DNA from 4 places in the Streptomyces sp. NPDC101132 genome. Region 1 is predicted to be linked to each of the others. Evidence: riboswitches for the same ligand, from Rfam matches in the RefSeq annotation. Region 1 holds a riboswitch; each other region holds the start of a gene.

Evidence for each region. Region 1 has a riboswitch for cyclic di-AMP ahead of ACIQUR_RS03055 (peptidoglycan DD-metalloendopeptidase family protein). Riboswitches for the same ligand answer to the same signal wherever they lie in the genome.
Region 2: linked by a shared signal. The riboswitch ahead of ACIQUR_RS24505 (peptidoglycan DD-metalloendopeptidase family protein) and the one ahead of ACIQUR_RS03055 (peptidoglycan DD-metalloendopeptidase family protein) in region 1 are both predicted to bind cyclic di-AMP.
Region 3: linked by a shared signal. The riboswitch ahead of ACIQUR_RS18805 (M23 family metallopeptidase) and the one ahead of ACIQUR_RS03055 (peptidoglycan DD-metalloendopeptidase family protein) in region 1 are both predicted to bind cyclic di-AMP.
Region 4: linked by a shared signal. The riboswitch ahead of ACIQUR_RS06895 (transglycosylase family protein) and the one ahead of ACIQUR_RS03055 (peptidoglycan DD-metalloendopeptidase family protein) in region 1 are both predicted to bind cyclic di-AMP.

What each region holds. Positions count from the first base shown of each region.
Region 1 is NZ_JBIVYX010000001.1:675,880-679,903, reverse strand. Features, by position in the region: gene ACIQUR_RS03065 (aspartate aminotransferase family protein) at 1-1,059, shown strand, start outside; gene ACIQUR_RS03060 (tyrosine-protein phosphatase) at 1,119-1,925, opposite strand; cyclic di-AMP (ydaO/yuaA leader) riboswitch at 2,206-2,395, shown strand; gene ACIQUR_RS03055 (peptidoglycan DD-metalloendopeptidase family protein) at 2,400-3,383, shown strand; gene ACIQUR_RS03050 (SGNH/GDSL hydrolase family protein) at 3,570-4,024, shown strand, end outside.
Region 2 is NZ_JBIVYX010000011.1:17,076-21,099, reverse strand. Features, by position in the region: gene ACIQUR_RS24520 (FBP domain-containing protein) at 29-517, shown strand; tRNA gene ACIQUR_RS24515 (tRNA-Met) at 608-681, opposite strand; gene ACIQUR_RS24510 (PP2C family protein-serine/threonine phosphatase) at 938-2,131, shown strand; cyclic di-AMP (ydaO/yuaA leader) riboswitch at 2,408-2,541, shown strand; gene ACIQUR_RS24505 (peptidoglycan DD-metalloendopeptidase family protein) at 2,551-3,558, shown strand; partial or broken gene ACIQUR_RS24500 (PrsW family intramembrane metalloprotease) at 3,686-4,024, opposite strand, start outside.
Region 3 is NZ_JBIVYX010000007.1:344,986-349,009, forward strand. Features, by position in the region: gene ACIQUR_RS18800 (GntR family transcriptional regulator) at 1-621, opposite strand, end outside; gene ACIQUR_RS18805 (M23 family metallopeptidase) at 901-1,698, opposite strand; cyclic di-AMP (ydaO/yuaA leader) riboswitch at 1,711-1,870, opposite strand; gene ACIQUR_RS18810 (M16 family metallopeptidase) at 2,077-3,444, opposite strand; gene ACIQUR_RS18815 (M16 family metallopeptidase) at 3,465-4,024, opposite strand, start outside.
Region 4 is NZ_JBIVYX010000002.1:597,744-601,767, forward strand. Features, by position in the region: gene ACIQUR_RS06885 (cytochrome P450) at 1-579, shown strand, start outside; gene ACIQUR_RS06890 (transglycosylase family protein) at 696-1,748, shown strand; cyclic di-AMP (ydaO/yuaA leader) riboswitch at 2,037-2,209, shown strand; gene ACIQUR_RS06895 (transglycosylase family protein) at 2,215-2,898, shown strand; gene eno (phosphopyruvate hydratase) at 3,293-4,024, shown strand, end outside.

The sequences.
Region 1 (4,024 bases):
CTCTCGTACAGCCCCCACCTGGACCGGGTCTTCTTCGGCAACAGCGGCACCGAGGCCGTGGAGACGGCGCTGAAGTTCGCCCGCTACGCCACCGGCCGGCCCAGGGTGCTGTACTGCGCCCACGCCTTCCACGGCCTGACCGCCGGCTCCCTCTCGGTCAACGGCGAGAACGGCTTCCGCGACGGGTTCGCCCCGCTGCTGCCCGACACCGCGGTGCCGCTCGGGGACCTCGGCGCCCTGGAGCGGGAGCTGCGCCACGGGGACGTGGCCGCCCTGATCGTCGAGCCGGTCCAGGGCAAGGGGGTGTACCCGGCGCCGCCCGGCTACCTGCGGGCCGCGCAGGAGCTGCTGCACCGGCACAAGGCCCTGCTGATCGCCGACGAGGTGCAGACCGGCCTCGGCCGGACCGGCGACTTCTACGCGTACCAGCACGAGGCGGGCGTCGAGCCCGACCTGGTGTGCGTGGCCAAGGCGCTCTCCGGCGGGTACGTGCCGGTGGGCGCCACCCTCGGCAAGGACTGGATCTTCAAGAAGGTCTACTCGTCCATGGACCGGGTGCTGGTGCACTCGGCCAGCTTCGGGTCCAACGCGCAGGCGATGGCGGCCGGGCTCGCGGTGCTCTCGGTGATGGACGACGAGGGGCTGGTGGCGCACGCGCGGGCGACGGGCGACCTGCTGCGCGGCCGGCTCGCGGCCATGGTGGGCGAGTACGAGCTGCTGCACGAGGTCCGCGGCCGCGGGCTGATGATCGGCATCGAGTTCGGCCGGCCCTCGTCGCTGGGGCTGCGCAGCCGGTGGACGATGCTCCAGGCGGCCCGCAAGGGACTCTTCGCTCAGATGGTGGTCGTCCCGCTGCTGCAGAAGCACCGGATCCTGACGCAGGTCTCCGGCGACCACCTGGAAGTGATCAAGCTCATTCCGCCGCTGGTGATCGACGAGGCGGACGTGGAGCGGTTCGTCGCCGCCTTCCGGGACGTGATGGACGAGGCCCACGGCGGCGGCTCGCTGATGTGGGACTTCGGGCGGACGCTGGTGAAGCAGGCGGTCGCGGGGCGCTGAGCGGCGGCACGGACCCGCACGCGTGTCCGCGTGCGGGTCCGTCGCGTTCTGGCGGGGCGTCAGTCCAGCAGGCGCTCGCGCAGCCGGTCCAGGGTGTCGGGGCCCAGCGCCAGCCCCTCGGCCAGGTAGCCGTCGACCCCGCCCCAGACCTCGTCGATGGTGGCGAAGGCCGCCTCCAGGTACTCGGCCCGCGCGTCGAAGAGCGGGCCGAGCAGCGCCATCACCTCGGCGGAGCGGGCCTCGGGGGCGTCGCTGCCGCGGCGGACGCGGTAGCGGCGGTGCGGGGCGTTCGACTCCAGGTAGTCCGTGACGATGGCCCCGCGCTCCACGCCGAGCGCGAGCAGGGTGACCGCGATGGACAGGCCGGCCCGGTCCTTGCCGGCCGCGCAGTGCATCAGCGCGGGGACGCTGTCCTCGGCGAGGGCGTGCACCACCCGGCTGTGCTCGGCCGTCCGCTCCTTGATCATTTTGCGGTACGAGGCGGACATGCGCGCCGCGGCCCGGCCGTCGCCCAGGACCTCCTCCAGCTGGGCGAGGTCGCCGTCGCGGACCATCTTCCAGAACTCCGCGCCGTCGGCGGGGTCGGAGAGCGGGATGTTGACGTTGCGCACGCCCGGCAGCTCGACGTCGGGGCCCTCCAGCGCCTTGTCGGCGGCGTTGCGGAAGTCGAAGACGGTGTGCAGTCCGAGCGATGCGAGGTAGTGCGCATCGGTATCGGTGGCATGTGCCAGATGTCCGCTTCGGAACAGACGCCCCGTTCGCACCCTCCGTCCATCCGTGGTCGGAAGTCCGCCCACATCGCGGAAGTTGCGCACGCCGGTCAGCTCCGGCTCGGTCGACGGCGCCTGGGGTATCTGCTGGGTCACGTGGGGGCTCCTGGCGGCTCGGGGGACATGTCCGAATTGCACTACTTGGCGTCAAGTTACCGCAATGAGGCGGCAGATGTGCGACCTCCTCGTGAGGCAGATCATACGGTGACCGTCCGTGGCTGCGATGGAATCCCGAATTCCGCTGTGGTGCTGGCTGTTACACGTCCGCAATAGACGGAGTGTGACGGGAATTCCGTCGATCATTCATCCGGGTGATTCCCCACGGGAATTCGCGGCTTGTTCCGTCTGAGGGCGCTGGATTACCGTCGCCGTCGATCCGGGTGGAACGCCGAATCCTGCCGCCTCCCGGAAACCGCACCCGACCACTCGTGCGGCAGGAGCGGGGGAACCAGGTAAGCCGCCGGACGCGATCTTCTCGCGCCGGCTCGGGGTGAAGCCGCACGCGTGCGGCCGGGCATCTCCAGCCCGAACCCGACAGCTCACCTCGCAGGCGCCGGAGAGGAATGCGCCATGCCCGGAAAGGGTAAGCACCGCCGCCCCAAGTCCAGCCCGATAACCCGCGGTTTCGTCGCCGCCGGTACCGGAGGCGCCGCCCTCGCGCTGCCGCTGATGGGGGCCGCCGGCGCCCACGCCGCCGGGCCGGCCGCCGCCCCGCAGGCGCTGCCCGCGCAGGCCGCCCAGGCTCCGCTGGCCGCTCCGGCCGCCGTCCTCGCCGCGGCCCCGCAGGCCGCCCCCGCCACGTACACCGTGGTGGCCGGCGACCACCTCTCCAAGATCGCGTACGAGCACCACCTGAGCGGCGGCTGGCAGAAGCTCTACGCCGACAACCGCGAGGCCGTCGGCGGCAACCCCTCCCTGATCCACCCCGGCCTGGAGCTCACCCTGGGTGCCGCGGCCGCGCCGAAGGCCGCCGAGGCTCCGGCGAAGCCCGCCGCCGCGCCCAAGCCGGTGAAGAAGACCCCGGAGAAGACCCGCCAGAAGGCCGTCCGCAAGAGCGAGCCGAAGGCCGCCGCCCAGGACTCCGGTGCCGACCGGTCCGCGGCCACCGCCAGCCGCTCCACCCAGCGCTCCGCCGCCGCGGTGAGCGCCGCCGGCTTCGTCGCCCCGGTCAGCGGCGGCATCAGCACCTCCTACCGGGCCGGCGGCGGCATGTGGGCCAGCGGCTACCACACGGGCGTCGACTTCTCGGTCGGCTCCGGCACCACGGTCCGCGCGGTCGGCGCCGGCACCGTGGTCTCCGCCGGCTGGGGCGGCGCGTACGGCAACGAGGTGATCATCCGGCACGAGGACGGCCGCTACTCCCAGTACGCCCACCTCTCCTCGCTCAACGTCTCCGCGGGCCAGTCGGTCGGCGCCGGCGACAGCATCGGCCTCTCCGGTTCCACGGGCAACTCCACCGGCCCGCACCTGCACTTCGAGATCCGTACGGGTCCGAGCTACGGCGACGACATCGACCCGCTGGCCTACCTGCGGGACAAGGGCGTCAGCGTCTGAGCCACGCCGGCGGGCGCCCCCGCGGCGTCCGACGCGCACACCGAGGCAGCCGTACGGCCGGGACCCGAGGGGGGTCCCGGCTGTACGGCTGTTTTCGGCCAAACTGACCGGGTGGTCCAGATCACCCCGCGTCAACCCCTTCCTACGGTCGCGTAGGTCACATCCTTCGGTGAAGGATGTGCTCCCGTGGCAGGAGAATCGACACCTTCAACAGCAACAGCACCCGTATCCACCCTCCCCATCGGCTCGTACGCCGCCATCGGGGACAGCTTCACCGAGGGCGTCGGAGACCCCGGCCCCGACGGCGCCTTCCTCGGCTGGGCCGACCGGCTGGCGGTCCTGCTCGCCGACCGCCGCGACGAGCACGACTTCCGGTACGCCAACCTCGCCGTACGCGGCAGGCTGCTGGACCAGATCGTGGCCGAGCAGGTGCCCCGGGCCAAGGAGCTCGCGCCCGACCTGGTCACCTTCTGTGCCGGCGGCAACGACATCATCCGGCCCGGCAGCGACCCGGACGCGGTCGCCGAACGCTTCGAGGCGGCCGTCGCCGACCTCACCGGCGTCGTGCCCACCGTCATGATCACCACGGGCTTCGACACCCGGGGCGTACCGGTCCTGCGCCACCTGCGCGGCAAGGTCGC
Region 2 (4,024 bases), on a different contig from region 1:
AGGGTCTAGGAAGATTAGCGTGCCGGACATGAAGGCGCTCACCGAATCCGACATCCGCGGCTCGTTCATCAACTGCTCCAAGGGCGAGGCCCAGCGCCTGCCCATCCCCCGCGACCTGGCAGAACGCCCCTGGGACGACCTCGACTTCCTCGGCTGGCGGGACCTCTCCGCGCCCGACCGCAGCTACCTCGTCACCGAGCGGGCGGGCCGGCCGGTCGGCATCACGCTGCGCTTCCCCTCCGTGAAGCGCGGCTTCCTGCACCGCAGCATGTGCACCTTCTGCCTGACCACCCACCCCGGTTCCGGCGTCTCCCTGATGACCGCCCGCAAGTCCGGGCGCGAGGGCCGCGAGGGCAACTCCGTCGGCGTCTACATCTGCACGGACCTCGACTGCTCCCTCTACGTGCGGGGCAGGAAGCAGCCCGAGCCCGGCGGCCGCTTCGAGGAGACGCTGACCGTGGAGCAGCAGGTCGAGCGGATGAAGGGGAACCTGGACGCCTTCCTCGCCAAGCTCTGACGGGCGGCGGGGCGGCGGGCGCGGCGACGCGCGGGGCGCCCCTGCAACGACGAAGGCCCGGATCCAGAAGGATCCGGGCCTCGTGCTGAGTAGCGGGGACAGGATTTGAACCTGCGACCTCTGGGTTATGAGCCCAGCGAGCTACCGAGCTGCTCCACCCCGCGTCGGTGACTCCAGCTTACGCCATTCCGGGGGGTGCTCCGCGCCATTTGATTCCCGGGGGGCTTCCGGGGGGTTCCGGCGCCGGCCGCGGGCCGCCGGCGCGTCGGCCCGCGCGACGCCGGCGGACCGGGCGGCGACACCCGTTCGGCCCCGCCCGCTCGCCGTGCGGCCGCCCCGCCCGCAGCCTTGGGAGGCGGGGCGGCGGCGGCCCGTACCGCGGGCGCGAGCGGGGACCGGTCAGGGAGGGACGTGGTGGGGCTGGGGCAGCGAGGAGGATCCTCCCGGGGGGCCGGGAGAGCCGGCCGGGCCCGGAGCCGCACCGGTGACGGCAACGGCAGACGCTTCGCGCGGACCTTCCTGCGCGTGCTCCCCGCACTCCTGATCGTCCTGGGTCTGGGCTTCGACGTCCTGACCCCGCCCAGCTTCACGGGCGCGCCCTTCTTCACCGCGGCACCTCTGATCGCCGCCCCGCTCTTCGCGTTCTCCACCACCCTGCTCACCGGCGCGACCGCCGCTCTGGCCGTGCTCATGCTCCAGCTCCGCAACGGCAGCTCCGGCAAGGTCGAGGCGGTCACCGAGCTGGTGACCGTCTTCACCGTCGCGGTCCTGGCGCTGCTGATCAACCGCGTGGTCCGGCGCAGCGGCGCGCAGCTCGCCTCCGCGCGCGGCGTGGCCGAGGTCGCCCAGCGCGCGGTGCTGCCCACCCCCGCCGGACGCATCGGCGGACTGCACGTCTCCGCCCGCTACGAGGCCGCCGACGCCGACGCGTTCATCGGCGGGGACCTGTACGCCGTCCAGGACACCCCGTACGGCGTCCGCCTCGCGGTCGGGGACGTACGCGGCAAGGGGCTCGGCGCGGTCGAGGCGGTGGCGGTGGTGCTCGGCGCCTTCCGCGAGGCGGCCGAACGCGAACCCACCCTGGAGGGTGTGGCCCGGCGGGTGGAGCGGGCCCTGGCCCGGGAGGGCACCCGGCGCGACAGCCTCGACTCCGTCGAGGGCTTCACCACCTGCGTACTGGCCGAGGTCTCCCCGGACGGCGGCACGCTCCGCGTGGTCAACCGGGGGCACCCCGAGCCGCTGCTGCTGCGCGCCGACGGGAAGCTGGAGGTGCTGGCCCCCGCGGAGGCCGCCCTGCCGCTGGGCATGGGCGAGCTGGGGGACGGGCGGTACCGGGCGGACGCGTGGCCCTTCCCCGCCGGCTCGACGCTGCTGCTCTACACCGACGGGCTCTCCGAGGCCCGGGACGCCGCGGGCGCCTTCTACGAGCCGGCCGAACGGCTGCGCGGACGGATCTTCCCCGGGCCGGAGGAACTGCTGGCCGGCCTGATCGCCGATGTGCGGCGGCACACCGGTGGCGGCGCCACGGACGACATGGCGCTGCTCGCGGTCGTCCGCCCGACGCCGGGTCAGGCCGTGCGCCGGAGGTCCGTCACCGCCGCACGGCGCCGCTGAGCGCGTCCGGCCGGACACGCAACGTAAGCGAAGCAGGTGGGGGCGTCGGTTGGTTGACGGCCCATCAGGGTACGGAAGTGGCCGGAGTGGCGATGTCTGCGCAGGCGTCTCGCCCGACTCTGTCGCTCGATGCGGCATTTGCCCTGGCCAACGCCGGTCACGGAATGGCTGGTTGATGTGAAGGATCAAGTAAGGGAGCTTGGAATCACTCCCTGTTGTCTATTACCGTTCGATAACGCAGCGCGGCTGTCCAGGCCGTCGCAAGTGACGGCACCGTGCGCGTGCGCGCCGAATCCCGTGAGGGAACCGGGGAACCACCAACTTGGGGTGAATCGGGTCGTTCTGACCCGTAGGAGACCTTCCTGCTCCGAACCCGTCAGCTAACCCGGTAGGCCAGAAGGAAGGAAAGGAGCGCCCCCGTGGCGTCCAGCAGGCCTGCCCCCGAAGCCCCCGGTTCCATCGAGACGGACTCGCCCTACCCGGGCGGAACCGGTGCCGGGGCCTGGGGCGAGTGGAACCCCACCGAGGACTCCGCCCGTCCGGCCGGCGGCCGCCACCGCGTCGCCAAGCAGCGCGGCGGACTCGCGCGCAGCTCCACGGTCCTCGGCGTCGGCATCATCGCCGCCGTCGGCGCCACCGGCATGGCCACCGCACAGGACAAGCCCCCGGTCGCGATATCCATACCCTCGCTGCTCCCCGACGACGAGGCGGACGCGGCGCGGGAGACCACCCCCATCGAGGCGCCCCTCACCAACGCGGGCGTCACCCCCGAGCAGGCCGCGGCCGGCACCGACGCCGGCGAGGCCCTGCGCAACCGCATCCTCCAGCAGGCGGAGTCCCAGGCGGACGCGGCCGTCGCCCAGGAGAAGGAGGCGGCCCAGCGCGCCGCCGAGCAGGCCGCCGCCGCGAAGGCGAAGGCCGAGCGGGAGGCGGCGGACAAGAAGGCCGCCGAAGCGCGCAAGGCCGCCGAGGCCGCGGCGAAGGCGGCCGCGGAGGCCAAGGCGGAGGCGGAGCGCCTGGCCAAGCTGGCCGGCCAGTACGCACTGCCCACCTCCTCGTACACGCTGACCTCGCACTACGGCGACTCCGGCTCGATGTGGTCCTCCGGCCACCACACCGGCCTGGACTTCGCCGCGCCGACGGGCACCCCCGTCAAGGCCGTGCACGGCGGAAAGATCATCTCGGCGGGCTGGTCCGGCGCGTACGGCTACCGCATCGTCCTCCGGCTGGAGGACGGCACGGAGGTCTGGTACTGCCACCTGTCCTCGATGTCCGTCACCTCGGGCACCGTCACCACCGGCGAGACCATCGGCCGCGTCGGCGCCACCGGCAACGTCACGGGCGCCCATCTCCACCTGGAGGTGCGGACCGGCGGAGCGACGGTGGACCCGCTGGCATGGCTGCGGGGCAAGGGCCTGACGGTCTGACGACGGCGGGGTACGGGGCCACGGCGCCGTCCGCCGGGTACGGGCCCACCGCGTCCACGGCGTACGGCCCCACCGCGTCCACCGCGTGCGCCGCGCCCCGCATCGCCGGTACGAACAGCGGGTCCCGGCGCCCCCGGGCCCGTACCCCGAGCCAGGCCAGCACCCCGAAGACCGGCACCATCACGGTCGCGTACACGACGTAGAAGCCGTACTCGCCGAACTCCGACGAGCTGTTCCACAGGGCGTGCGTCGCCATCGCCAGCGCCAGCCCGGCCAGGGGCAGCCCGACGCGCCGCCACCGCCCGGCCGCGAAGGCCGCCCAGCAGAAGCCGAGCCCGGTCCACACGGTGAACAGCGGGTGCGCGAACGGGGACATCACCACCCGTACGAAGAAGGTCGCGGCCGTCACCGAGTCCAGCAGCGAGGTGCCGCTGCCGAGGTCCTCGCCGAAGGCGTTGCCGAGGTA
Region 3 (4,024 bases), on a different contig from region 1:
CCGCCGCAGCCGGTGCGCCCCCGTGGTCCGGTGCATGTGCGCGGCGGTGAGCGCCCGCGCCCGGTCGGCGTCCCCGCGCGCCACGGCGTCGACGATGGCACCGTGCTCGGCCCAGGACTCCACGGGGTGGGCCGGGGCGTCCACCACGTACATCCAGGCGATCTTGTGCCGCAGCTGGGTGAGCATCGAGATCAGGCCCGGGCTGCCGGAGGCCTGGGCGAGCGTCTCGTGGAACCAGCCACCCAGGGAGCGCAGGTCCTCCCCCTGGCCCCGGCGGGCGCGTTCCTGGCCCAGGCGCACGAGCCCGCGCAGCACCTTCAGGTGGCCCTCGGTGCGGCGCTGCGCGGCCCGGGAGGCCCCCAGGGGCTCCAGCAGCACCCGCAGCTCCAGCAGGTCGGCCGCCTCCTGTTCGGTGGGCTCGGCGACGCAGGCCCCGGCGTGCCGGCGGGTGGTGACGAAACCCTCCGACTCCAGGGTGCGCAGGGCCTCGCGGACCGGGACGCGCGAGACGCCGTACCGGCGGGCGAGGAGTTCCTCGGTGAGCCTGCTGCCGCGCTCGAAGACGCCGGCGACGATGTCGTCGCGGATCGCCGTGCACACCGCGTGCGCGGGAATGCGCATGACCGGACCTCCGCTTAATCCCCGCGAAACGCGGTCGGCGTCGACATGTGTGCCGCCGACTCTATTGCAGAAACGAGGAATTCCGGAGCGCGGCGATGAATTCCGGAATGGTTTTTTGCCAGATCCGCACATGCCGGGTCCCGACCGCCGGTCCCGACCACCGGTCCCGACACGCCGGCTCTCCGCGCGCCGGGCACGCCGAAGGCCCCGGCTCGGGGAGCCGGGGCCTTCGGGAAGCGGGGGTCGCCGCGGGGCGGCGGGGGCGCGGCGTGGCGCGGGTCAGATGCTGACGCCGTGCGAGCGCAGGTACGCCAGCGGGTCGATGTCCGAGCCGTAGTCGGCCGAGGTGCGGGCCTCGAAGTGGAGGTGCGGGCCGCTGGAGTTGCCCGTGGAGCCGGAGAGGCCGATCTGGTCGCCCGGGGTGACGCGCTGGCCGACCGAGACGTTGATCGACGAGAGGTGGCCGTACTGGGTGTACGTGCCGTCGTTCATCTTGATGACGACGTTGTTGCCGTACGCGCCGCCCCAGCCCGCCTCGACGACCGTGCCGAGGCCGACCGCGTGCACCGAGGTGCCGGAGGCGGCGTGGAAGTCGATGCCGGTGTGGCTGCCGGAGGACCACATGGAGCCGCCGGCCTTGTACGAGGTGCTGACGTACGAGCCCGCGACGGGGGCGACGTAGGTGAGCAGACGCTTGCGCTCGGCCTCGCGGGCGGCGCGCTCGGCGGCCTCGCGCTCGGCCTTGGCCTTGGCCTCGGCCTTCGCCTTGGCCTCGGCGGCACGCTGGCGGGCCTCGTTCTCGGCCTGGGCCTTGGCGGCGGCGATCTCGGCGGCGGCCTGCTGGGACTCGGCCTGGGCCTCGATCTGGCCCGCGAGGTCGTCCGCGACGACGACGGCGTTCAGGCCGGTGTCCTCGGGGCCGCGGGAGTCGGCGTCGGTGGCGGCGAAGGCCGGGCCGGCCAGGGTGCCGACGACACCGGTGGTCGCGAGGGCGGCTATGCCGGCCACGTTCGCGCTCTTGCGGCTCAGACGGCTGGGGCCACGGTGCTTACCGGTGGCACGACTGCCAAAGGCCATGGAGAGGCTGATCCTTTCCTTCCCTCTCGCCTACCGGGTTAGCTGACGGGTTCGGAGCAGGAAGGTCTCCTACGGGCCACCTCTGGCGAGGCGGTCCGATTCACCCCAGGGACTGATGTGGGTCCCCGGCTCCCCAGGCTCGCGCCTGACGGGGACTCGGCGATTGCTGTCCGGTGCCGCGGGTGCGGCTGTTACAGCTGACGGACAGCGAGGTTGACGCTAGGCGGATCGTCGGACAATCACCAAACGGACACGCTGTTTTGTGGCGTACGCCACGGGTCATTCAGGCAACGAACGCCCTGAAACGGACAGAAATCGCAAACGGGGCCCTGATGGACAATCCATCAGGGCCCCGCTCCATGTCGGGCCGGAACCGGGTCAGTTGGTGACCACGGTCACCTCTCCGATGCCCAGCGCCCGCACCGGGTCCGCGATCTGGGACGCGTCACCCACGAGCACCGTCACCAGACGGTCCACCGGGAAGGCGTTCACCACGGCCGAAGTCGCCTCCACCGTGCCGGTTTCGGCGAGCCGCGCGTACAACTGCGCCTGGAAGTCGTCCGGCAGCTCCTGCTCGACCTGGTCGGCCAGGGTGCCGGCGACGGCCGCCGCGGTCTCGAACTTCAGCGGCGCCACGCCGACCAGGTTCTGCACGGCCACGTCGCGTTCGGCGTCGGTCAGGCCCTCGGCGGCGAGGGTGCGCAGCACCTGCCACAGGTCGCCCAGCGCGGGGCCGGTGTTGGGCGTGTCCACCGAGCCGCTGATGGCCAGCATCGAGGCGCCGGTCCCGTCGGCCGTGGAGCGCAGCACCTGCCCGAAGGCGCGCACGCCGTACGTGTAGCCCTTCTCCTCCCGGAGCACGCGGTCCAGGCGCGAGGTGAGCGTGCCGCCGAGGCAGTACGTGCCGAGGACCTGCGCGGCCCAGACGCGGTCGTGGCGGTCCGCGCCGATCCGGCCGATCAGCAGCTGGGTCTGCACGGCGCCGGGCCGGTCCACGATCACCACGCGGCCGGTGTCGTCCGCGGTGACCGGCGTGACCGGGTACGCCTCGCCGGAGCCGCCGGTCCAGGAGCCCAGGGTGTCGGCGAGGACGGCGTCCAGGTCGGTGCCGGTCAGGTCGCCGACCACCACCGCCGTGGCCGTCGACGGGCGCACGTGGGCCTCGTAGAAGGCGCGCACGGCCCCGGAGTCGATCCGGCCGACCGTCTCCTCGCTGCCCTGGCGCGGACGCGACATGCGCAGGGTGGCGGGGAAGAGCTCCTTGGAGAGCTGCTTCGCGGCCCGGCGCTGCGGGTTGGCCAGCTCGTGCGGGATCTCGTCGAGGCGGTTGCGGACCAGGCGGTCCACCTCGCTGTCGGCGAAGGCTGGGGCGCGCAGGGCCTCGGCGAGCAGGGTCAGGGCCTTGTGCAGGCGGGAGGCGGGCACCTCCAGCGAGACCCGGACGCCGGGGTGGTCGGCGTGCGCGTCGAGGGTGGCGCCGCAGCGCTCCAGCTCGGCGGCGAACTCCTCGGCGGAGTGCTTGTCGGTGCCCTCCGACAGGGCACGGGCCATGATCGTGGCCACGCCGTCGAGGCCCTCGGGCTCGGCCTCCAGGGGGGCGTCGAGGATGACCTCGACGGCCACGACCTGCTGGCCGGGGCGGTGGCAGCGCAGGACGGTCAGGCCGTTCCCGAGCGTGCCGCGCTCGGGGGCGGGGAAGGCCCACGGCTTCGGCTGTCCGGCCTGCGGCTGGGGGTGGAAGGTCATCGAGGAAGCGACGTCGGCGGTCACTGGTCTGCCCCTTCGGCGTTGTCTTCGGTGGCGGGCAGCGGTTCGTACACGAGGACCGCGCGGTTGTCCGGGCGGAGCCGGGCCGCGGCGACGGCCTGCACCTCTTCCGCGGTGACGTCGAGCACCCGCTCGACGGCGGTCAGCGCCAGCTGGGGGTCGCCGAACAGCACGGCGAACCGGCACAGTTCGTCGGCCCGGCCGGCGACGGTGCCGAGGCGGTCCAGCCACTCGCGCTCCAGTTGGGCCTGGGCGCGCTCCATCTCCTCGGAGGTCGGGCCGTCGGCGGCGAAGCGGGCGAGCTCCTCGTCCACGGCCGCCTCGATGCGGGGCACCTCGACGCCGCCGGAGGTCTTCACGTCCAGCCAGCCCAGGGAGGGCGCGCCGGCCAGGCGCAGCAGGCCGAAGCCCGCGGCCACGGCGGTCTGGTCGCGCCGGACCAGGCGGTTGTGCAGGCGGGAGGACTCGCCGCCGCCGAGGATGGTGAGGGCGAGGTCGGCGGCGTCGCACTCGCGGGTGCCGTCGTGCGGGAGGCGGTAGGCGGCCATCAGCGCGCGGG
Region 4 (4,024 bases), on a different contig from region 1:
CACCTCACCGAGAACGAGGCCGCGGCGATGGCATTCATCCTGCTTTTCGCCGGTTTCGAGACCACCGTCAATTTGATTGGGAACGGGCTGTATTCCCTTTTCCGGAACCCCGGCCAGCGGGCCCGGCTCCAGGACTCGCTCGCGGCCGGCGAGACCGCCCTGCTGGAGACCGGGATCGAGGAGCTGCTGCGTTACGACGGGCCCGTCGAGCTGGCCACCTGGCGGTTCGCCACCGAGCCGCTGACCCTCGGCGGACAGCGCATCGCCGCAGGTGAACCGGTACTCGTCGTCCTCGCCGCGGCCGACCGCGACCCGGCCCGCTTCGACCGGCCCGACACCCTCGACCTCTCCCGCACCGACAACCAGCACCTCGGCTACGGGCACGGCATCCACTACTGCCTCGGCGCCCCGCTCGCCCGCCTCGAAGGACAGACCGCGCTCGCCACCCTGCTGACCCGGCTGCCGGACCTGCGACTTGCCGTCGACCCGGACGAACTCCGGTGGCGCGGCGGGCTCATCATGCGCGGTCTGCGCACCCTGCCCGTGGAGTTCACCCCCCGCCCCAAACAACGGAATTGAGCATTCCTCACTTTCGTGACCTCAACGTGATCTGCGCATCATCGACTTGTGACATCCGTTCGAACCCCGCTAGGTTCGCCGTCACTTCCTTTGCCGCCACGCGAAAGGTCCACCTCATGCGTTCCGGGAACGGCCGTCACCGGCGCCCCCGTCAGGCCCCTGCGCTCGTCGTCACGGCGGGCGTCACCGGCTCCGCACTGGCGCTGCCGCTGCTCGCCGCCACCAACGCCAGCGCCGCCGACACCGCCACGTGGGACAAGGTCGCCGAGTGCGAGAGCGGCGGCACCTGGAGTGCCGACCTCAACAACGGCTTCTACGGCGGGCTGCAGTTCACCCAGGAACTGTGGAAGAGCGCCGGCGGCGAGGAGTACGCGCCGCGCGCCGACCTCGCCAGCCGCTCGCAGCAGATAGCCGTCGCCGAGCGGGTGCTCGCCGAGAAGGGCCCCTCGGCCTGGCCGCTCTGCGCTGCCCCCGCCGGGCTCACCAAGGCCGGCCCCAAGGCCGACGTGGACGACGGCCTCGGCAAGCCGAAGCCGATCACCCCCGCGCCGGTACGCCCCGACGAGGGCTCCGGCGCCACCGAGGAGGCCGGTACGGGTACGAAGACCCCCGCGCCCCCCGTGACGCGCACCCCGGCACCGCCGGCCACCGGGACCCCCTCGGGCACCGCGACCCCGGGTGCCACCGGCACCCCCGGCGCCACTCCCGGCACCGCGACCCCCGGCACCCCCACCGCCCCCGGCACGGGCACGCCCACCACCCCGGGCGCCACCGGCACCCCGGGCACGCCCGGAGCGACCGACGGGGCCACCCCGGGTGCGACCCCCGGGGCCACCGACGGGTCGGCCACCCCCGGCACCGGCAAGCACCGCGGCGACGCGGCCGACGAGACGTCAGGGGACGTGTCGGGCGAAACGGACGGAACGGGACGTCACGCCCTGACCGCCGACCCGCTCGCTCCTGACGCCGGGTCGGGTACCGGTGTCACCCCCGAGGGCGCCGGCGAGTCCACGTACATCGTCAAGTCCGGCGACAGCCTCTCCCGCATCGCGGACGCGAAGGGCCTCAAGGGCGGCTGGAGTGCGCTGTACAAGGCCAACGAGCAGGTCATCGGTGACGACGCGGACCTCATCAAGCCTGGTCAGAACCTCGACCTAAGCCAGAACTAGGGGCACTTCGGGCATCCGATAAAGCGGGCAATGTCCGGATTCATGTAAGTCTGGCGTCAGTGAGACATGAGTCTCAGGCCGTCAACTGGCGTGTCCCGCCCGGAAGCTCGGCTACCGCCCCTTCTCACCTGCGCAAATACCGGTTCCCGGTGCGCAAGTACGGGCCGTTTCTCCCCGATGTCCTGCCTTGAACATCGGGGAGCGGTCTGTCTACGGTCTGAACCGCTCGCCACCGCGGGCTCCTTCGACCGCATCGCCGAGTCCTGCCGGCGGACGGGGGAAACAGTCGTCGCGCAAGCGCCGAAGGCAGGAGCGGGGGACCCAAGGTTTGTGCCGGGCCCGGCCGTTGAAAGACGGTCACGGAACGGCTTGGGGTGAAGCCACGCGCTAGGACGCGAGGCCGGGCAACTCACTACGCCCGAACCCGACAGCTCACCTCGTAGGCGTCGGTGAGGAGAAGCCTCCAATGCTGCTTTCCAAGGGCAAGCACCGCCGTGCGTCCAAGGCCACCCGCATCGTCACCCTCGTCGGCGTGACCGGCGCGGCCGTCGCCGCCCCGCTGATGGTGGCGGGCACCGCCAACGCCGCCACCGCCTCCGAGTGGGACCGCGTCGCGCAGTGCGAGTCCGGTGGCAACTGGTCCATCAACACCGGCAACGGCTACTACGGCGGCCTGCAGTTCTCGCCCTCCACCTGGGCCGCGTACGGCGGCACCGCCTACGCCCCGCAGGCCAACCAGGCCAGCAAGTCCCAGCAGATAGCCATCGCCGAGAAGGTGCTGGCCGGTCAGGGCAAGGGCGCCTGGCCGAGCTGCGGCGTCGGCCTGTCCGGTGCCAAGTACAACGGCGGCGGCTCGGGCGAGTCCGCCCCGGTCAAGAAGAAGGCCAAGAAGAAGACGACGGAGACCCGCACGCAGCAGGCTCCGACCACCCGCTCCGAGCGCACCGCCGCCGCCCCGAAGCCCGCGGCACCGGCCACCGGCTTCAAGAAGGGCAACGGCTCCTACGAGGTGAAGGCCGGCGACACCCTCGGCACCATCGCCGACGCCCAGAACGTCAAGGGCGGCTGGGAGAAGCTCTTCGAGCTCAACAAGGACATCGTCACCGATGCCGACCTGATCTACCCGGGCCAGATGCTGAAGCTCTCCTGAACGGCTCCGGTACGGGAGTGATCCCGGACCGGCACCGGCCACGCCCGCCCGGCGCGTCCTCCCCCCGACGCGCCGGGCGGGCGTTCCCCTATATGCAGTCGGCGCGCCGCCCCCCCCTGTACGGCCGGCGAGCCCCTCCCTCGTGCGGCCGGCGAGCCCCTCCCTCGTGCGGCCGGCGAGCCGCTCCGTCACCCCTCCGGAGCCCCTTTGGGAGCCCCTGTGCTCGTTTGATCAGGGGTCTATGTCCTGGAAGACGGGTATTCGGTCCCTTTTTCGTCCCAGGACCCGGGCGGTCGGGCGGCCGACGCCCCCGACGGGGTTAGGCTCTAGGCGGCGAGGCCGGTCCCACGGCCCCACACGCCACCGCACATCTAGCGTCACATCCCAGAAGGAGATGCTCGTGCCGTCCATCGACGTCGTCGTAGCCCGGGAAATCCTGGACTCCCGAGGCAACCCCACGGTCGAGGTCGAGGTGGGCCTCGACGACGGCAGCACCGGCCGTGCTGCCGTTCCGTCCGGCGCCTCCACCGGTGCCTTCGAGGCCATCGAGCTCCGTGACGGTGACCCCAACCGCTACATGGGCAAGGGTGTCGAGAAGGCCGTCCTGGCCGTCATCGAGCAGATCGGCCCGGAGCTCGTCGGCTACGACGCCACCGAGCAGCGCCTGATCGACCAGGCCATGTTCGACCTGGACGCCACCGACAACAAGGGCTCCCTCGGCGCCAACGCCATCCTGGGCGTCTCCCTGGCCGTGGCCCACGCCGCCTCCGAGGCCTCGGACCTGCCGCTGTTCCGCTACCTGGGCGGCCCGAACGCGCACCTGCTGCCCGTTCCGATGATGAACATCCTCAACGGTGGGTCGCACGCCGACTCCAACGTCGACATCCAGGAGTTCATGATCGCGCCGATCGGCGCCGAGTCCTTCTCCGAGGCCCTCCGCTGGGGTGCCGAGGTCTACCACACCCTCAAGAAGGTCCTGCACTCCAAGGGCCTCTCCACCGGCCTGGGCGACGAGGGCGGCTTCGCCCCGAACCTGGAGTCGAACCGCGCCGCGCTCGACCTCATCGTCGAGGCCATCAAGCAGGCCGGCTACACCCCGGGCAAGGACATCGCGCTCGCGCTCGAC